One region of the Nonomuraea sp. MTCD27 genome, then DNA from elsewhere that is predicted to be linked to it. Evidence: riboswitches for the same ligand, from Rfam matches in the RefSeq annotation. Region 1 holds a riboswitch; the other holds the start of a gene.

Region 1 (11,054 bases):
ATGTCGCCAAGAGTATCCATCGGATACTGGTTACTTCATCGTGCTATAAGTACCTTATGGATACCGGTGATGTCTTCGACCCGAACTGTCCGACCAGGGTGGTTCTCGATCGGATCGGCGACAAATGGTCGGTCCTTGTGCTGCTCTGCCTCATCGCCGGGCCGATGCGCTTCACCCAGCTCAGGGCGCGGATCGGCGGGGTCACGCCCAAGGTGCTGACCCAGACGCTGCGCGCCATGGAGCAGGACGGGCTCCTGACGCGGGAGGTGTTCGCGGAGGTGCCGCCGCGGGTGGAGTACACGCTGACGGACCTGGGCCGGTCGCTGCACGACCCGATCTCCGTGGTGGCCACGTGGGCGGAGCAGAACGTGAACGAGATTCTTCGTTGCCGCGAAAAGTATTCATAAATCGTACAGTTATGCGCAACGGTGTTGTTTTTCTACTTCGTAGCCGTATAAAAGCTCAACGCCCGCCTTCGGCGGCCTCTCCGGTGTGATCCCACCCCCCTACGCTGTCCCCGTCCCAAGACGGCGAGGGAGGTCACGTGCTCGGAATCGACACCTGCCTGGCAGAGGTCATGTCCATACCGGGGGCGCTGGACGCCATGCTGGTGGACCACACGAGCGGTATGGCGGTGGCCTTCAGCAGCGCGTCAGGTGTGGACGCCGACCGGTCGGCCGCCGCGCTGACCGAGGCCCTGCGCGCCACCACCGACGGCCTGGCCCGCTCGTGCCCGGGCGAGGTCGTACGCATCGACGACATGCTCGTCACCACGGACAAGGGCCACCACCTGCTCCGGATGATGGAGACGGTGTTCGAGGGCCCTCTCGTTCTGTACGTCCGCCTTGACCTGGAGCGATCCAACCTGGCCCTGGCCAGGCACCGCCTGCGGTCCCTCTCCGGCCTCCTGACGACGTGACCCATGACGCGGCTCGACACACTCCTGGCCGGGCTCGCCCGCGAGCGCTCCACGGGCGCGCTCCGGGTCGGCAGGAACGGCACGATCTTCCTCGCGGACGGGCGCGTGACGTACATGGAGTGCGCCCAGGCCCCCAGCGTCGAGCGGCTGCTCGCCGCCAGGGGGCTGACGACGGAGGCGGCGCTGCGCGGGCTGCAGGCCGACGGCGGCTGCGAGCGGCTGCTCGCCGAGGGGCCGGTCACGGCGGGCGAGCTGCAGTACGCGGTGCTCGGCGGGGTCCTCGACGCGGCCTTCTTCCTGCTGCCGATCAGCGGGTCGCGGCCCAAGTTCCGCCCCGGGGAACGGCACTGGCTGGGCGGGCAGTGGTTCTTCGACGTGCCGGGGCTGGTGCGGGAGTGCGCGCGCCGGCGGGCGCAGCTCGCCCAGGCCTGGCCGTCCGCCGACGTGGACACCCTCCCGGTGCGGCCGCTGGGGCGGCTGCCGGGGCACGCGGTGACGCTGAGCCGGGTCCAGTGGGAGGTCCTCGTCCGGGCCGACCACAAGGCGACGCCCCTGGAGCTGGCCAAGCAGATCGGGCGGCCGGCGTACCCGGTGCTGCTGGCCGTCCGGCGGCTGGCGGCCTCGGGCCTGCTCGCCGAGCCGGACCCGGCCCCCGCTCCCGGACTGCCCAAGCGCGGGCGGCAACCGGCCGCGGAGCACCCGCCGCACGACCCCAAGGCCGCGGCCCTGCCGCTGGGACCGCCCGTGACCGGGAACCCGACCGACCTGGCACTGCTGATGCGGCTGAAGAAGGCGCTGGAGGAACTGTCGTGAGGTTCCCCTCACTCAGGAGGAGGCCACCGGTGGAGCTACGACAAGAGGTTCTGGAGGAGATGGCGCTCCTGCGTGAGCGCACCCCGGACGTGAACGGGAGCGTCGCCTGCACGGTGGACGGCCTGCCGATCGCCTGCGACCTCGAAGGGAAGACGGGCGAGCAGGCGGCGGCGCTGTCGGCGGCGCTGGTCGCGATGAGCAGGCGGATGCTGAGCATGACCGGCCAGGGGGCGTTCGAGGAGACGCTCGTCTCCGGCTCCGCCGGATTCGTGGCCTTCTACGCCGCCGGCCCCACCATCGTCCTCACGGTCCTGGCCGGACCCGGCGCGAACGTCGGGCTGCTTCGGCTGGAGGGCAGGAAGACGGCCGCCGGAGTGGCCGCCGTCGCAGCACGGAAGCACTGATCCAGCCCCGCTGAGAAGGAGGAGGAAGCATGGCCGGCATGGACGTCTCTCTCAAGGAGATGATGCAGATCGACGGCTCGATCGGAGCCGCGATCGTCGATCACGGCAGCGGCATGGCGCTGGGCACGCTCGGCGGCTCCAAGGACCTGGATCTCCAGGTCGCCGCGGCGGGCAACACGGAGGTGGTCAAGGCCAAACTCCGCACGATGGACTCGCTGGGCCTCAAGGACGCCATCGAGGACATCCTGATCACGCTGAGCGGGCAGTACCACATCATCCGCCCGATCACCGGGCGCGGCGGCAAGGGGCTGTTCCTCTACCTGGCGCTCGACCGCGGGCGCGCCAACCTGGCGCTGGCCCGGCACCAGCTCAAGGGCATCGAGGGGAAGCTGGAGGTCTGACCGCCCTCATGGTGGCCCGCTCCCCGGCGGGGGGGGCCACCGGCGAGCGTCAGGCGGAGGTCAGCTTGGTGATCTCGGTGACGAAGTCGGGCCAGAGCGCGCGCGGCAGGTCGTGCCCCATCCCCGGGTACGTCACCAGCCGCGCCCCCGGGATGGCCGCCGCCGTCGCGCGACCGCCGGCCACCGGGACCAGCGGGTCGGCCTCCCCGTGCAGCACCAGCGCGGGCACCGCCACCGAGGCCAGCAGCTCCGTACGGTCCCCCGACCTCATGATGGCGGCCAGTTGCCGGGCCGTGCCGGCCGGGTCGAAGCAGCGGTCGTAGGCCAGCCCGGCCATCGCGGCGATCCTCTCCCGGTCCAGCTCGTAGCCGGGCGAGCCGATGACGGACCAGGTCTGCACGGCCTGCGCCAGCACCGCCTCGCGGTCGGCGGCCGGCCGGCCCATCAGCACCGCGGACGCGGCCTCCGTGGGCGGGGCGACGGAGGGGCCGGGCGTGGACATGATCGAGGTCAGGGTCAGCACCCGCGCCGGATGCCGGATGGCCAGCGTCTGGGCGATCATCCCGCCCATCGAGGCTCCCACCACGTGGGCGGCCGGCCAGCCGAGGGCGTCCATGAGGCCCGCGGTGTCGTCGGCCAGGTCGTCCAGCAGGTACGGCGAGGGCGTGCCCATCGCGGGCACCCCCAGGTCGTGGAAGTGCGTCGACAGGCCGACGTCGCGGTTGTCGAACCGTACGACGTGATGTCCCTGCTCCGCGAGCAGCTCGCAGAGCCCTTCGTCCCATTGGATGAGCTGGGCGCCGAGCCCCATGATGAGGAGCAGGGGACGTCCCGACGGTGAGCCGAAGCTCTCGTAGGCGATTTCGATGCCGTTTGCGGCTACGCGCGTGGTCACGACGACCAGAATGACATTCTGGTCAGCCCGCGTAAAGTCAGTGCTCGGCGGGAACGGGGCCCGAGAGGAGCACGCCGCCCTGCGACGAGGACTCCTCCGCCTGCGGCGGGGTGGCCGGGTTACGGTCACGCTCGGCCCAGGCGCCGGTCGAGAACGCGACCGGGTAGTTCTTCTTGCCCACGCCGTCACCCCACTTGGTGATGACGTAGTCGACCTCGATGTGCCCCTGGCCGCCGACGCCGTCCACTCCCAGGGTGTCGGAGTTGAACTCGCCGCCGGTCAGCTCGGCGAACGTCTTGGCGTCGAGGTCGAGCATGATGCCGCGGTTGGAGGGAGCGCCGGGGCCGCGGTCACCCACGAAGAAGGGCATCTTCTTGCCCTTGTAGACCACGTAGCCCTCGGTCAGCAGCGGCCAGCTCGGGCTGGCGGCCAGCCCCTTCTGCATGGGCTTGCCGCTGGCGGGCAGGCCGGTGTCGCCGGCGCGGCCGGAGGAGTCGTCCCAGAAGTACGACGCCGTGGTGGAGCCCTTGAGCAGGACCTTCTCGTCTGTGTCGGTGTCGGCGTGGGCGGGAGTGCCGACGATGGTCAGCGCTGCGATGGCGGAGGTGGTGAGGAGGGTGAAGGAACGCAGGCCAAATCGAGCAGACATGAAAAAGTGAAACCCTTCGCGAGGGGACAGGGAGTTGCGCTCACAGGGGGAGCACGCGCAGCGGAGCTAGAGCACCTGACGATGCTGCGCGGAGCGCAAAATACGAGCCTTGAGGAAGGGGACCGCTCAGTGGGCGGCCGGCACGGCGCTGTCTGGGGGTACGACGCGGTGGTGCATGGGGTAATGTTTCCTCTCCATCACGCCTACCGGGTTAGCTGACGGGTTCGGGCGTGGAGATGCCCTACCGGCACGCGGCCGGATTCACCCCAGTGAGGTGGTTCCCCGGTTCCCGATGGTTCGGGATTCGGCGCCAACCGGTGGTCCATCTTGGGTAAGGACTAGGTCACCGGCTGGTAATGGCGATTACTCTAACTACCGATTCGGACAAACGCAAACGAATCGTATGAAAGAGTCGAAGATCTACCTTCGAAGGTAAAGAGAAAGGGGGCACGGCATGCCGTACCCCCTGAGAAATCCAGCCTCAGCCGCCGCTCTTGCGCCTGAACGATCTCTTACTCGTAGCCGGACCGTGCGCCCCGTGGATCTTCGATGGGTCGACGCCCCTGCCACCGGCGCCTGAGCCCGCGGCCTGGTCGCGCTTGCGCTCCAGCGCCTCGCGGAACTTGCGCTTCATCTCGTCCTCGGGAGTTTCGCTGACTTCCGGCTCCGGTGTATCCGCCATGAGGACCTCCATGGTGTTGGGGACAATCACAGCTTCGCATGGAGCCGCTTATGACGCGAAACCGGCCTCAACCTTGTGTTGCGGCACGGACGGCGCCTCCAGCCGCTTGTTCGGCATGGCCACCAGCGCCACCAGGGCGATCATCGCCCCCACCACTCCCAGCGACGGGATGACCACGGCCGCCGCGGAGGCGTGCGCGGCGGCCATCCCGTGCGCGGGCGCGCTCGCGGCGACCTCCGCGGTGTAGAGGGTGCCGCCGACGGCCAGCGCCACCGAGCCGCCGATCTGCCGGAAGAAGGTCAGGTTGGCCGAGGCCACGCCGAGGTGCCGCGGCTCGACCGACTGCTGTGCCGCCACCGTCAGCCCGGACAGCATCGGGCCCATCCCCAGCCCCAGCGGCAACATCCACAGCGCCAGCGCCAGGCCGCCGGTGGCCGGCGTCAGGCCGAGGCACAGCACCGCGCCGGTGACCAGCAGGAACGGCGAGGCGACCAGCCACGGCTTGTACACCCTGGTCCTGGACATCAGCGTGCCCATCAGCACGCTGCCCGCCACCATGGCCAGCGTCATCGGGTAGATCCGCAGCCCTGACTCGGTGGCGCTGACACCCAGCGCCTCCTGGAAATAGCGCGGCAGGAAGACGACCCCGGCGTACATGCAGAACGCGGTGCAGAACGAGGTCAGGTTCACCAGCGTGTACGTGCGGTTGGCGAACAGGCCCATGGGCATGATCGGGCTCGCCGCCCGCCGCTCGACGGCCACGAACACCGCCAGCAGCACCAGCGCGAGCAGGATCGGCCCGGCCACGGCGGCGTCCGTCCACGTGTGGCCGTCCAGGCCCTTCTCGGTCAGCCCCAGCAGCAGCGCACTGATGGCCACGGTGAAGACGGCGATGCCCGCGTAGTCGGGGCGCCCGCCGCCCGTTCCGGGCCGCCTCGGCAGGCGCAGCGCGACGATGGCGATCAGCACGGCCCCGAGGGGCACGTTCACGTAGAAGGCCCAGCGCCAGCTCGCGTGGTCGGTGAACAACCCGCCCAGGAACGGCCCCGCCAGGAACGTCAGCCCCATCACCCCGCCGATCGCCCCCTGCGCCCGGGCGCCGTTCGACCCCGGCGGGAACATCTCCATCATCAACGCGATCGACAGCGGCAGCAGCGCGCCCGCGCCGAGCCCCTGCACCGCGCGGAACACGATGAGCTGCACCATGTCCTGAGCCACCCCGCACAGCGCCGAGCCCAGCACGAACACCACCATGCCGATGAGCAGCAGCGGCTTCCTGCCGTGCTGGTCGGACAGCCTGCCGTAGAGCGGCACGGTCACCGTGGAGGTGAGCAGATAGGCGGTCACCACCCAGGTGTAGAGCCCGCTGCCGCCCAGCTCCGCCGTGATGCGGGGCAGCGCCGTGCCCACGATCGTCTGGTCCAGCATCGCCAGGAACATCCCGCCGAGCACGGCCAGGAGCACCAGCCCATTGCCCCGCGCCTTAGTGTCAGTTTTCACATGTGAGAACTTATATGTAACTTCTGACATGTCAAGGCTTCGATATGCTGGCCCTCATGTCCCTACGGATCGCACTGCTCGGGTTGCTCTCTGCCGTCGGCCCCGCGAGCGGCTACGACCTGGCCAAGAAGTTCGAGCACTCGCTCAACCACGTCTGGCAGGCCGGGCACACGCAGATCTATCCGGAGCTGGTGAAGATGGCGGCCGACGGGCTCGTACAGGTCGAGTCGGAGGGCGCCCGGGGGCGCAAGATCTACGCGATCACCCCGGAGGGGGCGCGCGAGCTGGACGAGTGGATGGGCGAGCACACGCCGTCGGTGACACCCCGCAGCGAGGTCGCGCTCATGGCGTTCCTGCTGCCGCTGATGGAGCGGGACCGGGCGGTCGAGGTGGTCGAGCGGATCAAGGCCCGCTACCAGAAGCGGCTGGCGGTGCTCGGCTGCAAGCCGGCGGGCGAGTTCGGCCGGTACGCGCTCGACCTGGGCCTGGCCCAGGCCAGGACCGTCATCCAGTGGGCCGACGAGACCGTGGCCGACCTCAGGCGGCGCTGACCGGCCAACGGTAAAGGGGACTGGCTCTGTTCCTGGTGTTGTGTTGGAGCGACCCAGGAAATAGATCCCGCGATGAGTCTCCTCGGTCGTGACCTGGCGATAGATCTGGGGGCCGCGAGCACGCGCATCTACGCCAAGCGCAAGGGCATCGTGCTCGACGAGCCCTCCGCCGTCATGTGCGACGGCCGCACCGGCAAGGTCATCGGGTACGGCGCGGAAGCCGCCGCCCTGGGCGCCGGCGGCCGGACGTGCTGGCCGGTCAGCGGCGGGCTCCCGGCCGACGCCGAGCTCGCCCGGCGCATGATCCGCCATTTCCTGCGCAAGGTGCACTGGCACCCGTACGCCCGGCCGCGCCTGGTCCTGGCGCTGCCCGGCGACTCCACCCCGATCGACCGGGCCGCGCTGCGCGACGTGGCGTACGAGGCCGACGCCAGGACCGTGCGGCTGATCCCGCACCCGCTGGCGGCGGCGCTCGGCGCGGGCCTGTCGCTCACGGACTGCACCGGCCACATGGTGATCGACATCGGGCGGGACTCCGCCCGGATCGCGGTGCTGTCCGGCGAGTCCGTGGTGGCAGCCGGCTCCGTCCCGTACGGGGGGCGGGCCGTGAGCAGGGCCATCGCCCGCTACGTCGAGCGCGAGCACGGGCTGCAGCTCGACGACGCCGAGGCCGAGTCGGCCAAGCGGCGCGCGGGCGGCGGGGAGGCGGAGGTCGTGGTGCGGGCCCGCGATCCGGACACCGGCCGGGAGCGCGACCTGGCGCTGCCCGTCCAGCGGATCTTCGAGGTCACCGCGCAGCCGATCGAGTCCATCGCGCGGGCGGCGGAGGAGACCGTCGAGCGGTGCCCGGCCGAGCTGGCCGCCGACCTCGGGGTTCGCGGCGCGGTACTGGTCGGCGGCGGGGCGCTGCTGCGCGGGCTGGGCCGGCGGCTGCGCGAGGCGCTGTGCATGCCGGTGCACCGGGCGGAGCGCCCGCTGGAGTGCGTGGCGCTCGGGCTGGGCAGGTGCGTGGACGAGCTGGGACTGATCGGGAGGTTCCGGGGCGGCCGTACATGACGGACGACCTCTTCCACACCGGGGTCTCACTCGCCGACAAGGCCATCAGGACCGTCGCCGTCTACCTGACCGTGGCGGCGCTGCTGCGGATCGGCGGCAAGCGCGGCATCGCGCAGCTCAACAACTTCGACTTCGTCGTCATGCTGCTGATGAGCAACGTCGTGCAGAACGCGATCATCGGACCCGACAACTCCCTGGCCGGCGGCCTGGCCGGGGTGGTGATCCTGATGGCGGTCAACGCGGTGGTGGTGCGGTTCGCCGCGGCGGTGCCCATGGTCGGCAGGCTCGTCGAGGGCAACCCGGTGGTGCTGGCCCGCGACGGGCGCTACCTGACCTCGGCGCTGCGGCGGCTCGGCGTGCGGCAGGCCGACCTGGACGTGACGATCCAGCTCAGAGGCGGTACGACCGTGGCCGACACGAGCCTGGTACGCCTGGAGCCGGGCGGCGCCGTCCTCGTCCGGCTGCGCCCCGAGGAGGAGACCGCCGAGCGCGGCGACGTCCAGGAGCTGCACACCCGGCTCGACCGCATCGAACGCAAGCTCGACGCGCTGTCCAGAACAGGAGGCAGTCCATGACCGTCCGCGGCATCGACCACGTCGGGGTGACCGTGCCCGACCTCGACGCGGCGACGAAGTTCTTCGCCCGCGCCTTCGGGGCCGAGGTGCTCTACGACACCCTTCCCCGGGAGCAGGGACCCAAGGGCGGATGGGCGACCGAGCGGCGGCTCGGCGTGCCCCAGGGAACCGTCGAGGTCGCGGTGCGCATGTTGCGCCTGCCGAACGGGCCCGGGATCGAGCTGTTCGAGTTCAGCGGGCCGCGGCAGGCCGACGCGGTGGTGCCGTGCGACCTGGGCTGGCAGCACGTCGCCCTGTACGTGGACGACCTGGAGGCCGCGCTGCGGCTGGTCACCGAGGCGGGCGGGACCGAGCTGTCCGAGCCGGTGCCGCTGCCGGGGCCGGAGGCGGGCGAGCGCAACCGGTTCGCCTACTGCCGGACGCCCTGGGGCGGGACGGTGGAGCTGCTGACCTATCCGGACGCGCAGCCGTACGAGAAGGACACGGACCTGCGCCGATGGCGGCCCTAGGGAGGCGCGCTCCCAGGGCCGCCCCGGCTCATCGCTCGTCGACGATCTCGCCCTCCTGGCTGGTGATGTCCTTGACCAGCGCGAACGCCGGCTCGGTCTCCGGCATGGAGTGCGCGGCCGCGACGGCGGCCTCCAAGGTGGCCTTCGACTCCCAGCGCCAGGAGTCGGTCCACGTGCGGTCGTCGACCCTGACCATCCTGGTCTCGATGAGACCGGGGAGCTTGGCGCGGACCGCGGCGATGAGCGCGGCGCGCCTGGCGAGGAGCAGCTCGGCGTCGGAGGGGTCGGCGGTGTAGCTCATGATGCGGAGGTAGGCCATGACTGGACTCCATCTCTAGAGTTGGCATCTAGTAACGATGACTAGAGTTAAACTCTAGCTATGAGCGATGTCAAGAGGGTCAGCAAGCGCACCCAGAAGGCCCGCGAGACCCGGGCGCGGATCCTGAAGGCGGCCGGGGAGCTGTTCGTCCGCGACGGCTACGGCACCACGAACCTGCAGGACATCGCGGAGCTGGCGGGCGTGGCCGTGCAGACCATCTACTTCGTCTTCGGCAACAAGCGCACGCTGCTGAAGGAGCTGGTGGACGTCACCGTCGCGGGTGACGACGAGCCGGTCGCGACCTTGGACCGGCCCTGGTTCCAGGCGGCCATGGCGACCGGGGACGCCGGGACGCACCTGCGGGCCCACGTGCGCGGCACGCGGCCGGTGCTCGAGCGGGTGGCGCCGATCATCAAGGTGCTGGACACGGCGGTGGCGATGGACCCCGAGGTGTCGGCGCTCTGGCCGCTGGGCACCGATCCGCGCCACGTCGTGCAGAGCACCACGGCCGCCTCGCTGATGGCCAAGCCGGGCGCGCGGCCGGACGTGCCGGTGGAGGTGGCGGCCGACGTGCTGTTCGCACTGCTCAGCCCCGAGCTCTTCCTGCTGCTGGTGGCGGAACGGGGCTGGTCACCCGAGCGGTATGAGGAGTGGGTGTATCGGACGCTGGCCGTCCAGCTCCTCACCGAGCCGGGGGATCAGTGACCCACCCGCAGGCCCGGCGCGTCCGCCCAGCCGGTCACCTCGAGCACGCGGCGCACCGTGCGCGAGACCGGGTCGAGGACGATCTCCCGCTCCGAGGATAATCGCGCGGCAGCGGCGACGATCAGGCGCATCCCCGCCACGTCGATGAACGTCAGGCCGGACAGGTCGAGCCGGATGTCGTTGCTGCCCGCGTTGATCGCCCAGTCGAGGGCGTCGCCGAGCAGGTGGCGGTTGCCGCGGTCGATCTCGCCGGTGATACGCAGGCCGAACGGGTGCGCAACGAGGGTGACGCGTGCCTTGTCGTCAGTTTCGAAGGTCATCCGGCTCCGGTTGGGGGCGCCTGCCGTACACCGTCATGATCTGCCCGCAAAAGACGGCTTTATGCTGAGGCCCGCCGCGGCCACGCGCCGCACACGTTTGTGCCTTTTGTGTGATTTGCCCGTTAGCCGGTGGAGACCTTCGATAAGGTCCGGTCGTGCGCGCCCGCCGTCACGCCTTTTCCGCGGTGCTCTTCTGTGTCGTGGCGGTGACGGCCTGCGCGGCGGCGGCCGAGCCGCCCACCCTCGAAGAGGCCGCCCGGCAGCTCGACACCGACGCCACCAGCCTGCTCAGCGCCGCGGAGCTGCACCTGTCGGCGGTGGAGTCGGTGGCGGACGACGCGTGCGGGCAGGGACGGGCACGGCACTTCTTCCGGGCGGAGAGCGACCTCGTGGACGCCACGGACGGGCTGCTGGAGCGGTTGCAGGCCATGGGCTACCACAAGGTCGTCGACGACCTGGACCTGCGGGATGAGGCCCAGGCCGTGGCGGTGTTGCGCAATCCGCGGACGCGGGTGACGTTCGAGCTGACGGTGCTCTCCGGGGACGAGCCCGGGGTCCAGGTCGTGGGTAGGACGATCTGCTACGCGCCCGGGTAGGCGCGCGTCCTCCCTACGGTGTGGACAGCGCCTCCGTCGGGGACAGGCGCGAGGCGCGGATGGCCGGGTAGAGGCCGGCCACGGCGCCGATGCCCAGGGTCGCGGCCAGGCCGCCGATCGTGGCCCACGCGGGCACGACCGAGGGCCACCCGCTGTAGAA
Region 2 (11,054 bases), on a different contig from region 1:
GTCGGCGATGGGCTTCTGCGCCTCGGCGGTCGCCGCGTTGTTGACCAGGATGTCCACCCCGGGCAGCCGCGCCTCCGCCTCGGCGAACAGCCGCGCCAGGTCCTGCTTGTCGCCGAGGTCGGCTCGTACGGCGTGCGCGCCCGTCTCCTTGGCCACCTGCTCCGCCGCCTCGTCCGAGCTGGCGTAACAGAAGACGACTTCCGCGCCGTCGCCGGTCAGTCGCTCCACGATGGCCTTGCCGATGCCCCTGGAACCTCCGGTAACCAATGCTCCTTTTCCGGAAAGTACGCTCATCCCGCCAACCTATGCCGGCCCGCGTTCAGCGGGCCGGCACAGGCTGCGATTTCTGCGCCTATGGTGGCCCGCGTCCAGCGGGCCGGCACAGGCTGCGATTTCTGCGCCCTATGCCCTGAGCATGATCTTGCGAGCTTCGTTCCGCGGGAGGCGGTCGACGTACAGCTTGCCGTCGAGGTGCTCGGTCTCGTGCTGGAAGCAGCGGGCGAGAGAGCCGCGGGCCTTGACGCGTACCGGCCGCTGCAGCCGGTCCAGGCCCTCGACCGTGACGCCCGCGGCGCGCCCGACCGTCGCGTAGATCGGCTGGCGGGACTGGCGGTCGGGCACGGACAGGCAGCCCTCTTCGTCGAGCACCTCCTCGGGGTCGTCGACGGTGAGCAGCGGGTTGATCACGTGCCCCTTGCGCCCGGCGATGTCATAGACGAACAGCCGCCGCGACACGCCGATCTGCGGGCCGGCCAGCCCCACGCCGTTGACCGCGTACATGGCCTGGAACATCTCGTCGATCAGCCGGCGCAGCTCGCGGTCGAAGTCGGTCACCGGCTCGGCGGGCGTGCGCAGGACCGGATCGCCGATGACGCGGATCTCTCGCATGGCTCTCTGCTTTCGCTTTCGTAAGGACTGGACAACGGTGGAGGCCCTTACTCTAGTCAGCGAGCCCGATCGGCGGGGCTGTGGAAGACTGGGCGGGTGCGTGTCTACATCGGTGCCGACCATGCCGGCTATGAGCTCAAGAACCATCTCGTGTCCTGGCTGAAGGACCACGGGCACGAGGTGACCGACTGCGGTCCCTTCGTCTATGACGCCGAGGACGACTACCCGGCGTTCGTCCTGCGGGCGGCCGAGGGCGTCGCCGGCGACCCCGGCAGCCTGGGGGTGGTGATCGGAGGGTCCGGCAACGGCGAGCAGATCGCCGCCAACAAGGTGCGCGGCATCCGCGCGGCCCTGGCCTGGAGCGAGGAGACGGCCGGCCTCGCCCGCGAGCACAACAACGCCAACGTGGTCAGCGTCGGCGCCCGCATGCACTCCGTCGAGGACGCCACGAGGTTCGTGGAGGTCTTCCTGACCACGTCGTTCTCCGGCAGCGAGCGCCACAGCAGGCGGATCGCGCAGCTGGCCACGTACGAGACGATCGGCCAGCTGCCCTCGCTTCCCTAGCCCTTGCGCTTGGAGTCGCGCCTGGGCATCTCGTCACGCAGGGGCCGCCGGTCGGCGGCCTCCTGCTGCTCTTTCGACGGCTTCGACACATCGCGGGCACGCATGGCGACGACCGCCGTGATCTGCAGACTTTGCAGCGCCATGCCGTCGAGCCTACGCCAGAACGCCCCCGCCGTCAGAACGTCAGCCCCGCCCAGGGCTTCGGGCTCCACGACATGGCGGTGGCCAGCCTGCGCACGCTGCCGGGGTTGTGCTCGCGCAGCAGGCCCGCGTCGAGCTGCTCGCCGAGCAGGCCGTCACCCAGGTACGCCGACCCCAGCGCGGCCACCGGCAGCGTCACGTCCGGCTCCTCCTCCACCGGCTTGCACTCCGCCCCCGACAGGTCGGCGGTGAGCCGCCAGCGGCGGGCGTTCCACGGGCACACGTCGTCCTCGACCTCGACCACCAGGTCCACGGGAGCGGCGTAGGCCCGCGAGCTCAGCGCCCGGTCGACCTCGACCAGGCGTACCCAGAGCTCGTCCGCCCAGCTCGCGCGGAGCTGGCGCTGGTCGGCCAGCAGGGCGATCAGCGGGTCGTCCACCGGCCTGCCGCCCGCCTCGAGCTTGGTGACCAGGTCGCGGTCCAGCACGCTGCGCCAGAGCAGGGCGTAGGCCGCCGGGTCGGCCGCCTCCAGCTCGTACAGCTTCAGGGTGCCGTCGGGGACGCCGTTGTCGTCCCAGGAGGACTTGATGCGGAACAGGGCGTAGCCGCGCACGCCGCCGTCGTCCTCGGCCAGGATCGAGCGCAGCGTTCCGGCGCCGCGCTGGTCGAACTCCTCGTCGGCCAGCAGGCCGTCCCAGGTCTGGGACCTGCGCTCGTACCGGCCGGGGCGGCGGGTCACGACGGAGGCGAACAGCTTCTCCAGCTCGCCGCGCACGTCGGCGGGCTTGGCGACCCGGAGCCGGAGCGACGGGTCCTGGGGTGCTTCGCGGACGAACGCCGAGGCGTGCTTGTGGATCCGGAACGCCAGCTCGCCGGCGGCCCTGCCGTATCCGTACCGGCCGTAGATGAGCGCCTCGGAGGCGTAGAGGGCGGCCACGGACTCGCCGCGCTCGCGTATGTCGGTGAGTTGCCTGCGCATCAAGGAGGACAGCACGCCCCGGCGCCGGTGGGAGGGGAGCACGCTGACGGCGGTCACCCCGGCTACGGGCAACTGCCCGCCGGGGATCGTCATCGTGAGGCTGAAGATGGAGGTGACTCCGGCGATGGTGTCGCCGTCGAAGGCGGCCAGCGTGCGGTCGAACTCGGTCTCCGCCTTGAATCGCCCGGCCTGCGTGGGATGCGGCGTCCAGCCGAACGCCTCTTCGAGCACTCCGGCGAAGGCCGGCCACTCAGACTCGTCAATCGGACGGATCGGATACGTCATCCGTCCACGGTAGGAGCGGGCAAAGGGGAAGGGCCACCCAATATACGTGCTTAATGATCAAGGCGTTGGTCAAGTGGGCTGCCCAAACACGGGTCAGACCGATACAGTCAGGCGCATCATGAGTTCCCGACCGGCGCCGCTCATCCCGCCACGGGTCCGTGCGGTCCTGGTGCGGGTGCCGTTTCTGGTGCCCATCGTCCGGTTCGTTCGGCGCGTGCTGCTGGCCCGGGACCGCAGTCTGCTCAGCACGCTGATCGTGCTGGCGCTCGTCATCGGGTTCCTCGCGGCCGAGGTCTCGACCGAGTGGTTCTCGCCCTCGCTGCTCATCCTGGTCACCCTCGTCGGCGGGCTCCAGCTCCGGCTGCGCAGCCTGGTCAAGTTGCTGGTGGGGGTCGGGGTCGCGCTCGGCTACGTCGCGGCCACGCTGGGCGCGAGCCGCGTCGGGCTGGGGCTGTCGGTGACGATCGTGTTCACCACCGTGCTCGCCGTGCTCATGGCCCGCACCAGGGGCAAGCTCGGCGTCCAGGGGCTGCGCGGCGACGCGATGCTGCTGGAGCTGCGCGACCGGCTCAGGAGCCAGGGCGAGCTGCCCGCGCTGCCGAAGGACTGGGGCGGCAAGGTGGTGCTCAAGCAGGCCGGCGGGTCCTCCTTCGGCGGCGACTTCATGGTCTCCATGCGCGACGGCAACTCCGTCGAGATCGCCCTGGTCGACGTGTCCGGCAAGGGCGTCGACGCGGGCACCAGGGCGCTGCTGCTGTCGGGCACGTTCGGCGGGCTGCTCGGCTCGGTCGACGACTTCCTGCCCGCGTGCAACGCCTACCTGCACCGGCAGCGCGGCGACGAGGGATTCGTCACGGCCGTGCACGTGCGTCTCGACCTGGCCACGGGCGACTACACGATCACCTCGGCCGGGCATCCGCCGGTGGTCAAGTTCGACGCGGGCACGGGCAACTGGCAGGTCGCCTCGGCCAAGGGCGTGGTGCTCGGCGTGGTTCCCGACCTGCACTGCGAGCCCGACAGCGGCACCCTGCGCAAGGGCGACGCGCTGCTGCTCTACACCGACGGGCTGATCGAGCAGCCGGGGCGCGACATCGACGCCGGCCTCGACCGGCTGCTCGGCGAGGCGGAGCGGCTGCTGCCCTCGGGGTTCCGCGACGGCGCCAGGGCGCTGGTGAACGCCATGTCCTCGGGACACAACGACGACTGCGCGCTGGTGCTCATCTGGCGGCCATAGACCCGTGACGTTTCACATGGGCCGGTCGTGATGGCGGTCACTGGCAAGGGCCTCCGTCCGCCTGAGATCCTCTAGAGGTTCGGGCCCCGGCGGAGCGGCGCGGCTCCACCGGGGACCCGTCACAGCCAGCCGCTGTCGCTCGCGATGCGCACCGCGTCCAGCCGGTTCCGCGCTCCCGTCTTGCACATGATGCGCGACAGGTGGTTGCGTACGGTGCCGACCGACAGGAAGAGCTCGTCGGCGATCTCCGTCGAACGCGCCCCGCCCGCCGCGACCCGCAGCACGTCCAGCTCCCGCCGGGTCAGCGGGTTCGTCGCGCACTGCAGCGCCGCAACGGCCAGCTCCGCCTCGATGGCCCGCTCTCCCGCCGCCACCTGGCGCACCCCCTCGGCCAGCCGCTCCGGCGGCACGCACAGGCTCATGAACCCGAGCGCCGGACCGGCCAGGGCCTCGCGCACCTGGGCGGGATTGGGGGAGGCCGACAGGATCAGCACCCCGCAGCGGGGCACGTGCTCGGCCAGCCGGTCGGTCACGGCAGGCCCCGGCAGGTCGAGGTCGACGACGGCCACGTCGGCCTCGGCGGTCCTCGCCGCGCGCACCACCTCCTCCGCGCGTTCGGCCTCGGCCACGACCCGCAGGTCGGGTTCGGCTCCGAGGGTGGCGAGCAGGCCACGGCGCACCAACGGCAGGTGCTCTGCGATCAGTATGCGGATCAAGACGTCCCCCTCCGTCGTCTCTTAGCGTGATCGGCCGATCGCGGGCTGTCAATGCTCTTCAAAAGCGGTAAGCCGTGCGGTGTGGCGAGTTCGACTACTCTGGGGCTGTCGGACCTTTCGTCTGTCCTCCGGTCCGCCTGTCGTCTGCCTGGAGCGCGCCTAGATGAACTGGCTCTACGTCGTGGGGATCGTCCTCTTCCTGCTCGGGTTGATGGTCTCCATCGCGCTGCACGAGCTCGGCCACCTGCTCCCGGCCAAGCTGTTCGGCGTCAAGGTGACCCAGTACATGGTGGGCTTCGGCTCGACGGCGTGGTCACGACGCAAGGGCGAGACCGAATACGGCATCAAGTGGATCCCGTTCGGTGGCTACATCCGCATGATCGGCATGCTGCCGCCGCGTCCTGGCGATGAGCCCGGCAAGCTCAGGAGCACCGCGACGGGCCCGTGGCAGGGCCTGATCGAGTCCGCCCGCGACGCCGCCCAGGAAGAGGTGCGGCCGGGCGACGAGGAGAAGGTCTTCTACCGGAAGAAGTGGTGGCAGAAGGTCATCATCATGTCCGGCGGCCCGGCGATGAACTTCGTGCTCGCCTTCGTCTTCTTCAGCATCCTGCTGGTCGGCATCGGCCTGCCCACGCTGGCCCCGATCGTCTCGCCCGAGACCAACACGTGCGTGATCCCGATCTCGGAGCAGCGTACGGAGTGCAAGCCCACCGACAAGCCCACCCCCGCCGTCCAGGCGGGCATGAAGCCCGGCGACCACATCGTCGCCTTCAACGGCCAGAAGATCGGCTCCTGGGACGACGCCACCCGCCTGATCCGCTCCCACGGTCCCGGCGCGGTGCGGCTGGGCATCGTCCGCGACGGCAAGCCGATGACGGTCAACGTCACGCTCATCGCCCAGGACCGGCCCAACCTGGAGGACCCGCAGAAGATCGACAAGAACGTCGGCTTCCTCGGCGTGCTGCCCACCGAGGTCATGCAGCAGCAGACCATGGGCCAGGTCATCGGCTACATGGGCGAGCTGACGGCCAGGGTGGCCGGCTCGCTGCTCAACCTGCCGGAGAAGATGGTCGGCGTCTGGCACGCGGCCTTCTCCGGCGAGGAGCGCGACCCCGAGGGCCCCGTGGGCGTGGTCGGCGCGGGCCGCATGGGTGGCGAGATCCTGGCCTCCGACCAGCTGTCCACCGAGAAGAAGATCGCCATCTTCATCAACCTGCTGGCCGGCTTCAACCTCGCGATCGGCATGTTCAACCTCATCCCGCTGCTGCCGCTCGACGGCGGCCACATCGCCGGCGGGCTGTGGGAGGGCATCAAGCGGGCGTTCGCCAGGATCATGCGGCGGCCGGAGCCGGCTCACGTGGACATCGCCAAGGTGCTGCCGCTGACGTACGCGATCGCGATCGTGATGATGATCATGGCGGGCCTGCTCGTCTACGCCGACCTGGTCAACCCGCTCACGCTGACGAACTGAGGCCGCCGTGGACGCCCTGGAGCGGCTGCGGGGCCTGTGCCTGGCGCTGCCCGAGACGACCGAGCGGCTCTCGCACGGGGAGCCGACGTGGTTCGTCAGGGGCAAGAAGACGTTCGTGATGTTCGCCGATCACCATCATGACGATCGGCTGGCGTTCTGGTGCGCGGCCCCGCCCGGGGTGCAGGAGGAGATGGTGGCGGAGGACCCCGAGAGGTTCTTCCGGCCACCGTACGTGGGGCATCGGGGGTGGCTGGGGGTCTACCTGGACGTGCCGGACGTGGACTGGGCGGAGATCGCGGAGATCGTGACGGACGCCTACCGCCGGATCGCCCCCCAGTCCCTCGCCGCACGCCTGCCCTGACCCCGGGCCCGGCGCGGGTCGCCGCGGGTCAGTTCATCGAGATGTGCACGTGGTCGAAGTGGTTCTCGGTGACGCTGCCCCGGTCGGACATCGTGCTCCAGCCCGATCCGTGGTTGATCCGCTGCTTCCAGATCACGTACTTGACGCCCAGCTTGTTCTGGTTCTTGATCGCCCAGGCCGCGATCCGGTCGCCGAGTGCGTTGTTGACGGCGGTGGGCATCGAGCCGCCCGTGCTCATCATGAAGTCGCAGGCCCGGCCGAGCGGGTGCTCGCCGCTGGAGCCCGAGCGGAAGCAGCCCACCTCGAACGGCAGCGAGAAGTTCTTCTCCACCTGAGCCTTCATCAGCCGCGTACGCGAGGTGATGTTGTCCGTTCCCGTGGGCAGTTCGGGCGCCCAGGAGCCGTCGGACTTGCGGCCGGTGCCGAACGGCACCAGGTCCTCGAGCTTGTCCTTGATGTCGTCGATGACGTCCTCGGCCTCGTCGCGCTGCTCGGCCACCGTGGCCGTGTCCGACTCGATCCGGGCCGCCAGCGCCGCGGCCTCCTCGCTGGCCTGCTGCTTGTCGTCGCGGGCCGTGGCGACGCCCTGCACGACGGCCTGCTGCTCGGCGGTGAGCTGTTCGAGCAGGGCCGCGCTGCTGGCGTTCTGGGGCAGCATCAAGGTGGGTACGGACGGGTCGGCGTTCTGGTAGCGCAGGCGGGCGATCTCGGCGACCCGCTGCTCGGCCGTGGTCAGCGCCTGCTCGGCGGTGGCCAGCCTGGCCTCGGCCGTCTCGGCGGCCTGCTGGGCCTTGGCCAGCTCGACGCGCTTGAGGTTGTACCGCTCGATGAGCTTGTCGACCTTGGTGTTGAGCTGTTTGAGCTGGGCGCGGAGTTCGGCTTCCGTGGGTTTGGGGGCTCCCGACGCCGCGGTCGCCGGGAGGACGGCGATGGCGGCGGCGGCGATGAGACCGATGGCAAGAGTCGCGGGGGACGAAGCCGCCACGTAGGTGTTCCTCTCCCTCTGCCGGCCGGGTTAGCTGACGGGTTCGGGCAGGGGAGTTGATCCCTACCGCCGAAGCGGATTCACCCCAGGTGCGATGGGTCCCCGGCTCCCGGGCGACGCGCTCGGGATTAGGCGTGCCACGGCTGTTTCGGCCGGTGCATATGGGGATATTAGTGGTAGATCACGAGTCATGCGACCTTAAGTAGAAATCTATTAGTGATCTACTTGTGATCGAAGCATGCGTGCCGCCTCCTCCGGCAGCACGTCGTTGACGAAGGCGCCCATCGCGGACTCCGAGCCGGCCAGATACTTGAGCTTGTTCGCCGCCCGCCGGATGCTGAACAGCTCCAGGTGCAGATAGCCCAGCTCCCGGTCCTGGCGTACGGGTGCCTGGTGCCAGGCCGACACGTACGGCATCACCACCCCGAACAGCCCGTCCAGCGCCCGCAGGACCGAGGTGTAGAGGGGCGCGAACGCGTCCCGCTCCTCCTCCGTGAGCGCGGCCAGGTCGGGCACCTGCCGGTGCGGATAGAGGTGCACCTCGAACGGCCAGCGCGCGGCGGCGGGCACGAAGGCCGTCCACAGCTCGTTGGCGGCCACCACCCGTGTCCCCGCCTCCCGCTCGGCGGCCAGCACGTCGGCGAACAGGTTGCCCGGCCCCTTGTACCGGGCCGCCGCGCCGAGCTGCAGCCTGGTCCTGGGCGTGACGTACGGGTAGGCGTAGATCTGGCCGTGCGGGTGGGCGAGCGTGATGCCGATCTCCGCGCCCCGGTTCTCGAAGCAGAACACCTGCTCCACGCCCTCGATCGTGGACAGCTCGGCCGTGCGGTCGGCCCACGCCTCCATGACGAGCCCCACCTGGTCGTCGGAGAGCTTGGAGAAGGAGGACGAGTGGTCGGAGGTGAAGCACACCACTTCACACCGGCCCACACCCGGACGGACTTCGCTCAGGCCGCCCACTTCCTCGTAAGTCCCGAAATTTCCGGAGAAAGAGGGGAAGCGGTTCTCGAACACCACCACGTCGTAGTCGTGGGCGGGGATCTCCGACGACCGCGTGTCCGACGACGGGCACAACGGGCACTCGGCCGTGCCGCCGGTCGGCAGAAACGTCCGCGTCTGCCGGTGCCCGGCGATCGCGATCCACTCCTCGGTCAGCGGGTCGTAACGCAGCTCGGAGGCCACGGGGCGGGGCTCCAGCGGCCGCCGGTCGATCGCACTCCTGTCGGCGTCGTCACGCCGGTCGAAGTAGATGAGCTCCCGGCCGTCGGCCAGATGGGTGATGGTGCGCTTCAAAGCGAGCCCTCCGCGATGATGAGTTCTCCGGCCCGTTCGGCCAGCTCTGTTCGTGCGTCCTCGGGCAGCCCCGCGTCGCTGATGACCACGTCGGCCTCGGTCAGCTCGGCGATGGTGCTGATGCCGACCGTGTTCCACTTGGTGTGGTCGGCGGGGACCACCAGCCGGTGCGCGGCCGCGACCAGCTCCCTGTCGGTCTCGGACTCGAGCAGGTTGGGCGTGGTGAACCCGGCCCGCACGCTCATCCCGTGCACGCCGAGGAAGAGCGTGTCCACGTGCAGGCGGCGGATCGCCGCCACGGCGACCGGGCCCACCAGGGCGTCGGACGGCGTGCGCACCCCGCCGGTCAGCACGACGGTGCGGTCGGCGCGCGGGTTGCGGTGGAAGACCTCGGCGACCGGGATCGAGTTGGTGATCACGGTCAGCTCGGGCACGCCGATCAGGTGGTGGGCCAGCGCCCACGTGGTGGTCCCCGCCGACAGCGCCACGGCCGTGCCCGGTCGTACGAGCGTGGCCGCGTGCCGCGCGATGGCGTCCTTCTCCTGCTGCTGGCGGGCGGACTTGGCGGTGAAGCCGGGCTCCTCGGTCGAGCCGGGGCCGAGCGCTGTCGCGCCTCCGTGCACCTTCTCCAGCAGCCCGCGTTCGGCCAGCACCTCGAGGTCGCGGCGGATGGTCATGTCGGAGACGCCGAGCTCGCGTACGAGGTCGGCCACCCGGACGCCGCCGTTGCTGCGCACGCGTTCGAGGATCGCCTGCTGCCGCTGCTGTGCGAGCACGCCCGCTCCTTCCAACAGATTCCACCAAATTATGACACGGAATTGTTGGGGAATGTTAGTTAGCGCGGAACGCTTGCGCTGGTCAGGGTGGGCAGGAGACGTTGGTCACTCCTGCCGTACCGATCAGCGGAGGCGAGTGCATGGCCAGGCGCGCACGCAAGGGCAAGGCACGCAAGAAGAAGAAGGCGAACCACGGCAAGCGTCCCACGGCGCGATGACCGGCGGGTGGCCGCCCACCCCCGCGGCCACCCGCGGCTCGCTCATCCCGGCAGCTGGGTGAGGGCCTGGTCGATGCGCTCCTGCGGCAGCGTGTAGTCCTCGAGCTGCCCGGCCAGATGGCGGTCGTACGCGCCGAGGTCGAAGAAGCCGTGGCCGCACAGGGCGGTCAGGATGACCTTCTCCTCGCCGCTCTCCTTGCAGCGCAGCGCCTCGGCGATGGTCTCGGCCAGCGCGTGCGTGGGCTCGGGGGCCGGCACGATGCCCTCGGTCCTGGCGAAGCGGATGCCGGCCTCGAAGCACTCGCTCTGGGAGCGGGTGACCGCCTCGAACATGCCCAGCTCGTACATGTGCGACAGCAGCGGCGACATGCCGTGATAGCGCAGGCCGCCCGCGTGGATCGGGTCCGGTACGAACGTGTGCCCCAGCGTGTGCATCTTGAGCAGCGGCGTGAACCCGGCCGTGTCCCCGAAGTCGTAGGCGTACGCGCCGCGCGTGAACGACGGGCAGGCCGCCGGCTCGACCGCGCGGAACACCGTGCCGATCCGCCCGGCCAGCTTCTCCCGCAGGAACGGGAAGGCCAGGCCGGCGAAGTTCGAGCCGCCGCCGGTGCAGCCGATGACCAGGTCCGGCAGCTCGGGCAGCTGCTTCAGCGCCTCCTCGCCGATCACGGTCTGGTGCATGAGGACGTGGTTGAGCACCGAGCCGAGCGCGTAGCGGGCGTCGGGCGTCGCCGCCGCCACCTCGACGGCCTCGCTGATCGCGATGCCCAGGCTGCCCGGGGAGTCGGGGTCGTCGGCCAGCACCTTGCTGCCCGAGCCCGTCACGGGGGAGGGGCTGGCGTGGACGGTGGCGCCGTACACCTGCATGAGGGAGCGCCGGTACGGCTTCTGGTCGTAGGAGGCGCGGACCATCCAGACCTGGCACTCCACGTCGAACTGGGAACAGGCGAACGCCAGGGCCGAGCCCCACTGCCCGGCGCCGGTCTCGGTGGTCAGCAGCCGCACGCCCTCCCGGGCGTTGTAGTACGCCTGCGGCACGGCCGTGTTCGGCTTGTGGGAGCCGGCGGGCGAGCCGCCCTCGTACTTGTAGTAGATCCGGGCCGGCGTGCCGAGCGCCTTCTCCAGCCTGCGCGCCCGGATCAG

Evidence for each region. Region 1 has a riboswitch for cyclic di-AMP ahead of ACBJ59_RS17310 (hypothetical protein). Riboswitches for the same ligand answer to the same signal wherever they lie in the genome.
Region 2: it holds a riboswitch for cyclic di-AMP, as region 1 does, so the genes downstream of both, ACBJ59_RS44845 (coiled-coil domain-containing protein) here and ACBJ59_RS17310 (hypothetical protein) in region 1, are expected to answer to the same signal.

The regions. Positions count from the first base shown of each region.
Region 1 is NZ_JBGNUW010000005.1:320,852-331,905, forward strand. It holds gene ACBJ59_RS17275 (NAD(P)H-binding protein) at 1-2, opposite strand, end outside; gene ACBJ59_RS17280 (winged helix-turn-helix transcriptional regulator) at 57-407, shown strand; gene ACBJ59_RS17285 (roadblock/LC7 domain-containing protein) at 545-919, shown strand; gene ACBJ59_RS17290 (hypothetical protein) at 923-1,732, shown strand; gene ACBJ59_RS17295 (roadblock/LC7 domain-containing protein) at 1,762-2,136, shown strand; gene ACBJ59_RS17300 (hypothetical protein) at 2,166-2,537, shown strand; gene ACBJ59_RS17305 (alpha/beta fold hydrolase) at 2,587-3,432, opposite strand; gene ACBJ59_RS17310 (hypothetical protein) at 3,470-4,081, opposite strand; cyclic di-AMP (ydaO/yuaA leader) riboswitch at 4,267-4,401, opposite strand; gene ACBJ59_RS17315 (DUF5302 domain-containing protein) at 4,563-4,763, opposite strand; gene ACBJ59_RS17320 (MDR family MFS transporter) at 4,812-6,263, opposite strand; gene ACBJ59_RS17325 (PadR family transcriptional regulator) at 6,320-6,814, shown strand; gene ACBJ59_RS17330 (rod shape-determining protein) at 6,887-7,870, shown strand; gene ACBJ59_RS17335 (DUF421 domain-containing protein) at 7,867-8,445, shown strand; gene ACBJ59_RS17340 (VOC family protein) at 8,442-8,954, shown strand; gene ACBJ59_RS17345 (hypothetical protein) at 8,983-9,273, opposite strand; gene ACBJ59_RS17350 (TetR/AcrR family transcriptional regulator) at 9,334-9,978, shown strand; gene ACBJ59_RS17355 (STAS domain-containing protein) at 9,972-10,298, opposite strand; gene ACBJ59_RS17360 (hypothetical protein) at 10,454-10,894, shown strand; gene ACBJ59_RS17365 (ABC transporter permease) at 10,908-11,054, opposite strand, start outside.
Region 2 is NZ_JBGNUW010000019.1:296,674-307,727, forward strand. It holds gene ACBJ59_RS44800 (SDR family oxidoreductase) at 1-267, opposite strand, end outside; gene def (peptide deformylase) at 403-888, opposite strand; gene ACBJ59_RS44810 (ribose-5-phosphate isomerase) at 985-1,452, shown strand; gene ACBJ59_RS44815 (hypothetical protein) at 1,449-1,595, opposite strand; gene ACBJ59_RS44820 (GNAT family N-acetyltransferase) at 1,628-2,857, opposite strand; gene ACBJ59_RS44825 (PP2C family protein-serine/threonine phosphatase) at 2,976-4,091, shown strand; gene ACBJ59_RS44830 (LuxR C-terminal-related transcriptional regulator) at 4,211-4,807, opposite strand; gene ACBJ59_RS44835 (RIP metalloprotease) at 4,971-6,278, shown strand; gene ACBJ59_RS44840 (MmcQ/YjbR family DNA-binding protein) at 6,286-6,639, shown strand; gene ACBJ59_RS44845 (coiled-coil domain-containing protein) at 6,668-7,624, opposite strand; cyclic di-AMP (ydaO/yuaA leader) riboswitch at 7,630-7,769, opposite strand; gene galT (galactose-1-phosphate uridylyltransferase) at 7,838-8,917, opposite strand; gene ACBJ59_RS44855 (DeoR/GlpR family DNA-binding transcription regulator) at 8,914-9,693, opposite strand; gene ACBJ59_RS44860 (50S ribosomal protein bL37) at 9,834-9,911, shown strand; gene ACBJ59_RS44865 (TrpB-like pyridoxal phosphate-dependent enzyme) at 9,954-11,054, opposite strand, start outside.